Regions from separate parts of the Clostridium sp. 001 genome, predicted to be linked through region 1. Evidence: riboswitches for the same ligand, from Rfam matches in the RefSeq annotation. Region 1 holds a riboswitch; the other holds the start of a gene.
What was found. A riboswitch is a leader RNA that binds a small molecule or an ion and turns the genes downstream of it on or off. The one in region 1 is predicted to bind thiamine pyrophosphate.
Positions count from the first base shown of each region.

Region 2: linked by a shared signal. The riboswitch ahead of B5S50_RS05000 (sulfide-dependent adenosine diphosphate thiazole synthase) and the one ahead of B5S50_RS15895 (TatD family hydrolase) in region 1 are both predicted to bind thiamine pyrophosphate.

Region 1 is NZ_CP020473.1:3,407,752-3,411,505, reverse strand. It holds gene B5S50_RS15905 (ABC transporter substrate-binding protein) at 1-409, opposite strand, end outside; gene B5S50_RS15900 (ABC transporter permease) at 421-1,173, opposite strand; gene B5S50_RS15895 (TatD family hydrolase) at 1,191-1,925, opposite strand; TPP riboswitch at 1,988-2,090, opposite strand; gene B5S50_RS15890 (LTA synthase family protein) at 2,149-3,754, opposite strand, start outside.
Region 2 is NZ_CP020473.1:1,122,070-1,125,823, reverse strand. It holds gene B5S50_RS05010 (methyl-accepting chemotaxis protein) at 1-277, opposite strand, end outside; gene B5S50_RS05005 (YoaP domain-containing protein) at 516-1,271, shown strand; gene B5S50_RS05000 (sulfide-dependent adenosine diphosphate thiazole synthase) at 1,432-2,214, opposite strand; TPP riboswitch at 2,279-2,388, opposite strand; gene B5S50_RS04995 (methyl-accepting chemotaxis protein) at 2,603-3,754, shown strand, end outside.

The DNA.
Region 1 (3,754 bases):
CCTTTACACTTTTTATGTTTTTGGTTTTAGGTGACGCAAAACCTGAAGTGTTATGCTGTATTATTGTGGCAATAGATTTTATAGGAAGCGGATCTTTGTTTGTAACTGCATAGGTTACATCTTCCTGATAACTTACACCAAAATCTCCTTTGCCTGCAGCTACAAGATTTGTCACATTACCTTGCGAAGGTTGAACTATCTTCACATCCAGTCCTTCCTCCTTATAATATCCTTTATCTAGTGCTACATATAATCCTGTATGATCTGTGTTTGGAGTCCAGTCAAGTATTACTGTAGTTTTATCTAAAGAAGCAGCTGCCTGTTTCTTTTCACCCGTTCCACATCCTGCGAATACTAAGCTTACAATAAACACAGTTAATACTAAAAATATAATTTTATTTTTTTTCATATTCGTCCCCTCTATTTCCAATGTATTATTTTTTTACCTATAAAATCTATAATATAGATTATTATAATGCTTACGATAACAATGACTAAAATTGAAGCAAAAACCTTGTCCAATTGATAGGCATTTTTTGCCCTTACCATATATACCCCAATGCCATTATCTCCTCCAAGCCATTCACCTATAATTGCAGACATTATCATATAAGTTGCTGCTATTTTTAAGCCTGAAAAAAAATTCACCATAGCATAGGGAAGCTTTAAGTGATAAAATGTCTGTAACTTTGAGGCTTTCATAGTGCTAAATAAATTTATATAATCCCTGTCTACTTTCTCAAAGCCATCTACGAGGCTTACAACTATCGGGAAAAAGCATACCATTACCACTACTATTATTTTAGGAAGTACCCCAAATCCAAACCATATTATAAACAAAGGCGCAATTGCTATAGTTGGAATAGTTTGAGATATTAGTAAAATAGGATATATTGACTTTCTCACAATTTCAAAACTATCCATTATTACAGCTAATATAAAGGAAAATATTATAGATATAAAAAAACCTATAAAAGACTCGTACAATGTAGTTTGAGTATTTTCCATTATATTTTGAAAATCTGATACAAGAGTTTTTAAAATATCCAGCGGAGAAGGAATAATATACTGAGGAACATGGGCAAAGTTTATTGTTAACTGCCATATAAGTACAACTATTACTATTGTAGCTATAGGATATATTTTACTTTGAATGTTTTTTGTTTTTTCCATATACAAGCACCTTCAGTCTATAATTTTAATTTATTAAAATTGTCATAAATTTTTTCTCTAACTTCTTCAAACTGGAGATTCTTTATTAAAGAAATTTTTCTTACAATATTTATAACTTCAGATGGATATCCATATTTTTTATTCACCCATTCAAGTGAATTAGGACCATCAGTTTCTGTTAAAATTCTGCCTAGAGGAAGAATCTTTACTATCTCATCTGTAAGTTTAGAATATCCTATATCAACACTTATTGTAAAATAACACCCATACTCCAAAAGCTTTTTTAGTATATTCAAATCTCCACTATACCAATGAATTATAGGTGTTCTTAAATCATATTTTCTTATATAATCCAATACCTCCTTTTCTGCTCCTTTAGTATGAATGTTTGTTATTTTGTCATATTTCTTAGCTTTACCTAAAAAGTATTCAAATACTAGATTCATATAAGGATATTTTTCTTTCTCCAAAACCCAATAGTAGTCAAGCCCTATTTCTCCAACAATTTTACATTCCTTTACATAATCATCGAACTTATCTAAATCCTTGTAGTTTTTATGTGCCTCCCAGGGATGTATTCCAAAACATGGAGTTATATTTTTATTATCTTTACTTAATTTTTTTGTAAATATATAACTCTCTAAATCCATAGAACATCCCAAGGTTTTGATATTGCTGTAATTTATACTATCAATTGCATTACTTAAATTGTCTTTATAAAAATCCATATGATTATGCGCATCTACAAACATTTTATTCTCTCCCTATACTTTAACAAAAATAAAAAGCACTATTATAAAAACAGTGCTTTGAATCCAATATTAAAGTAGCTTTCCTACGTCGGCGTTACCCGAATCAGGTTCAAAGGGTTAAAGTTTTCACTTTTCTCAGCACAAATGGCACCCCTGGCACTATAAATAATTTTAGATTAATTACATTTTTATACTAACACTTATCCAAATAAATGTAAATATATTATTTGCTCTTGTCCAAATTTAGTTTTTTAATTAAATTATGTCTCAAAATATAATCTGAATAACCAAGCTGATTCAATATGTAATCTTCTTCTTTTTGAAGTTTATCACTTTTAGAAATTTTATTTCCCGTATTTACATCATAATAAATATCATCTTGTGAAGAATAGTAACAATCTTTATCTATAAAAGAACCATTTCTAAATGTAACTCTTTCGCTCTCAGGATTAAAGAGGTCTTTACCAAGCATGTCTTCTTCCTTAAGTTTAAATAAATTGCATACCGTAGGATATATGTCCATCTGACCTCCATAAACATGGTTTACTCCTTTCACAGATTCATCAGGGAAATGAATAAACATAGGAACCTTTTGAAGCTTTTCCCACTCTAAATCAGATTTAGGACTCGTCTTCAAAAAGTTAAAAAGCTGATCTTGTTTATCTTTAGGTATTGCATAATGATCTCCATATAGTACAACTATTGAATTTTTTAAAGTACCATTTTTATCTAGTTCATCTAAGAACATTCCAAGCTGTTCATCTGTATAATGTACTGCCTTCATGTAATTTCCAATAAGACTTCCTTTATAATCTCCTACATCAAAGTCCCCATATTTATTTACATCATCATAAGGGAAATGACTTGTTAGAGTTATTAAAAAAGCATAGTATGGGCTTTTCATCTTTTTTAACTTCTCCACAGATTGAGTTAAAAAAGATTTATCACTTAAACCAAGTCCTATAGACTCATTTTGCTTATAACTTTTTTCACCATAAAAATTATCAAAGCCAAATTTTCTATACATTACATTCCTATTCCAAAAGCTTTCCCTAAATCCGTGTAAAGCTGCAGTGTAATAACCTTTACCCTTAAAATTTTTCGGCATTGCATTGTATTCATTGCCAGAGTAAAGCAAATAAGCTGCACCTGCTGATGCAGGATAAAGTGAATTGTTTGTCATAAATTCCGCATCAGAAGTTCCTCCAGCTGCCACCTGATAGTAAAAATTATCAAAATATTCTGAACGTGATATCCATCTATTTAAATTCGGGGTTATCTCCTTTCCATTTACAGAAGAATTTATAACAAATCCTTGAAGTGCTTCTACCTGTATCATTATCAAGTTTTTACCTTGTCCGATTCCATTTAAATTCTCATGACTGGACTTGCTTTTATCTATAAAATACTCTATAGCCTGAAACTTGTCCTTAGACACGGGAGTTAGTCTATTTATATTAGCAGAAACACAATTATAAATATCCAGGCAGTGATAATTTACTGTACCCAATTTTTTTGCTATATACACTTTATTATACATAGTTGTAAGAAGTCTTGGTTGTTCTTTTGATAAAACGTAAAAGCTTTTGAAATCAATAAAAATACCTACTAAAATAAATACTAAAAACATTGATATTCTAACTTTTGTAGAAAGCTTCCTATTGTGGCCTGCCAAATACCTATTTATAAATGGAATTATAAATACAATATCAAAAAGATATAAAAAATCTTTAAAGTCCAGTAGATTAGCAACACTAGATTTTACTGCATTTAATTGAAATCCGCTTATCAGAACAGATACAGATATGATATCTTTAAAATACTTATAA
Region 2 (3,754 bases), 2.3 Mb from region 1:
CAGGAATTATGGTAACTTTAGCATCTATACCATGTTCATTTTTATTAAATACAGCTCTAAATGTTTCTTTTTTATTAAAAATGGTATCACTGGCACCAACATTTTTTATGAGATTCATATTAGTCTTGTCTCCGACTTTTACAGTAGATTTTTTATTTTTACTGTCTAGAGCATATATACATTTTTCTTTATCCCAAATTGTGATAACTGTATTTCCTTCAAGTGCTTCACTTATGACTGGCGCAGTATTAATCAATGATTGAAAAATTTTCTCCATTTACAATTCCTTCTCTCATAATTTTGTGAAATATTTTATTAACAATATATCATAAATTAGGTTCATTTTCTACTTTTAATAAAGAGTATATGTTTCTATTTACTGTGGATTAAGTTATACTCTTGATTATGCAGAAAATATGAATTTATAAGAAATATAACTATCAAATATGACATGCAGTTGTCATGCTATTTTTGATATATTATAAAAGAAAAATGAAATCTAGGAAGGTGCTAAAATGGAATTAATAAGGATTACGGAAGAAAATATAGAGAGAGAACATATTTGCTGTGCAATTTCAGGCAATAAAGATTGCCAGGTTGTTTCAAAAAAAGAATGGCTTAAGAAACGTTTTAAAGAAGGTCTGGTATTTTTAAAAGGAAATGTAAGGGGAAAGTGTTTTATAGAATATGTGCCAGCAGAAAATGCATGGTGTCCTATTGAGGCAAAGGGCTATATGTTTATTGACTGTCTGTGGGTATCAGGGCGATTTAAAGGAAAGGGATATTCAAATGAACTTTTGAATGCCTGTATTTCTGATAGTAGGGAAAAAGGAAAATTAGGGTTAGTCATATTGTCTGCTAAAAAGAAAATTCCCTATATTTCAGATCCTAAGTATTTAAAATATAAGAAATTTCAATTGGCTGATACTTCAGAGCCTTTCTATGAATTATTCTATTTGCCATTTAGTGAAAATGCACCTAAACCATGTTTTATGAAGCATATAAAAATACCTTCAATTAAAGAACAAGGTTTTGTTTTGTACTATTCAAATCAGTGTCCGTTTACTGCAAAGTATGTTCCTATTATTGAAAAGGTTGCTTCCGAGAAAAAAATTGCATTTAAATCAATACGATTTAAATCAACTAAAGAAGCAAGAATGTCCCCAGCGCCATTTACTACGTATAGTTTGTTTTATAATGGCAAGTTTGTTACAAATGAAATCCTATCAGATAAGACATTTGAGAAAATGATACATAAGGTTATAGATTAAATATCAATGAATTTTACTTAGTGGGAGTGTTACGGTAGCCATCAGATAAGAGCACCCTGTAAGATTATACACGATATCATTTCTGTGTATATCCGTGCAGGGTACATTTTTATTTTAAATATTAAATAAATTAATTAATTAACCTATGCATGTCCATATGTTAACAATTTTTTATTTTCTTTATTAACTCTTTGGCAACTTTCTGTCCTGAAATTAACATGCCTCCAAAAATTGGTCCCATTCTTTGACCACCAAAAGTTGCATTGGCAGCCATACCAGATACATAAAGGCCAGGGTAAACTTCACGAGTATTTTCAACCACCTGTTCTTCTCCGCGATTTGCCCACATTGGCTTTTCGCCTTCCAAAGTTCCATTAGGCGTGTTTAAAACATTTCCCATTCTGGTTACTAATTTATTGACAACTGATGCATCATGTCCGGTAGCATCAAGAACATACTTTGATTCTATCATTATAGGATCAATAGGCATTCTTGTTTTTTCAACAGCGGCCCAATTAATAACTAGACCTGAAATACATTTATCCTTAACTATTACATCTTCTACTGTAATCAAATTTAATATTCTGGCTCCGGCTTGTGCTGCATTGAAAGTAAGTCCAGAAACACATTCAATGGAATCAGCTGTATAGTAATTTTCTTCATATTTTTTGTATCCAATGTTAGATTCATCAAGGATGCTTTTAGCACTTTCTTGAATAACGATCTGATTCATCATCATACCGCCGCCCCACATGCCGCCGCCAATACTCAAGCTGCGCTCTAAAAGGGTTGTTTTAATTCCAGCTTTAGCAAGATAGCTTGCAGCTACTAAACCTGAAGGCCCTCCTCCAACAATAATTACATCTGAATGTAAAACATCCTCTAGTTTATTTTTGTAAGTATCAATAATGGCCTTTGAAATTTTTGTGTCTTCTAAGTACATTTTTCTTTACTCCTTTACTATATAAATTTATAAATTAAAAAGCACACCCGTAGAAACAGGTGTGCTAAATATTTTAAACCTTCCCTACGCGGACATTACTCCGATCAAGTTATAAGAGTCAGGTACTTACTAGTCCTTTCTCAGCCCAAAACATGAGCTCCCCATTAAAATATAGTTACTATTTTGTTTTTATTACTTTTAGTATCATTAATAATATTTAAGCATTACTAACAATTCCTATAATACCACTTATATGTAACTTTGTTAATATAAATTTTTACTGTTAAAAATAAATAGTCTATGTTTAAGCTATTACTATTTATTTAAATCTAATTTTTAAAATAACTATACATTATATTTATTTTGTTTAATACGAGGAGGGACTCTAATGAGCTTTTTGAAAAATGCAAGAGTAAAAGTAAGATTACTTATTTCCTATTTAATTGTGGCTGTATTGATTTTAATTGTAGGAATAGTGGGAACAATATCTTTAAAGAAGGTTTCAAGTAATTCCCAGAATATGTACAATCAAAACATGCAGATTGTTTATAAGTTATCCGATATGAATAGGAATTTATCTGATATAAGATCAGATACTTTAAAGATGGTTTATCAAAAGAGTGATATAAAAAGGCAAGATGCTGAAAAAGATATAAATGCCAAAGAGAGCAATAATGCCGAATATGTTAAAACTCTTGATACATTTGAAATGGACGCTTCAGAAAAGAGTACTTGGGAAACATTTAAAAGTCAATTGAAAAGTTATAAGGATGAAGTTGAAAATATCGATAATTTTTCATCAAAAAAAGACTACGAATCCGCGGAAAATGAACTGCTAAGTAAAGCTACGCCTACGAGAGAAAACATGTCTAAAAGTTTAAATGATTTAATAAGCTTAAACCTCAATTATGCAAAAAACAATAATCAAAACAATACAAAATTATATAATATGTCAAGTGTAATAATGGCTATATTGATAATTTTTGGATTTGCTCTTGCAATATTGATAGGGCTACTTACATCAAATGACATAAACAAGGTACTTCATGACTTACTTAATTTTGCACATAAACTAGAGAAATATGATTTATCATATAAATCTTCAATTACTAGAAAAGACGAATTTGGAGAAACTGCAGCTGCGCTTACAAATGCTAGAGACAATATAAAAAAGCTCATTCACAATATAATGGAAAATTCTCAGGATATGAGTGCGGCCAGCGAAGAATTATCTGCTGTTGTTGAGGAGCTTTATTCTAAAACTGAAAACATGCAAAATGCTGTTAACAATATTGCATCTGGAGTACAAGAAACAAGTGCATCTACTGAAGAAATTACAGCATCTATCCAGGAGGTTAATTCTAGTATAAGTGAGCTTTCACAAAAATCTTTAGATGGAAGTAATAGTGCAAACCAGTCAAAAGAACATGCTTTAACTGTACAGGAAAGTGGTAAAAGGGCAATCCAACAAACAACAAAAGTCTATAATGAAAAAAGAGAAAAAACATTGAAGGCAATTGAAGATGGTAAAGTAGTAGAA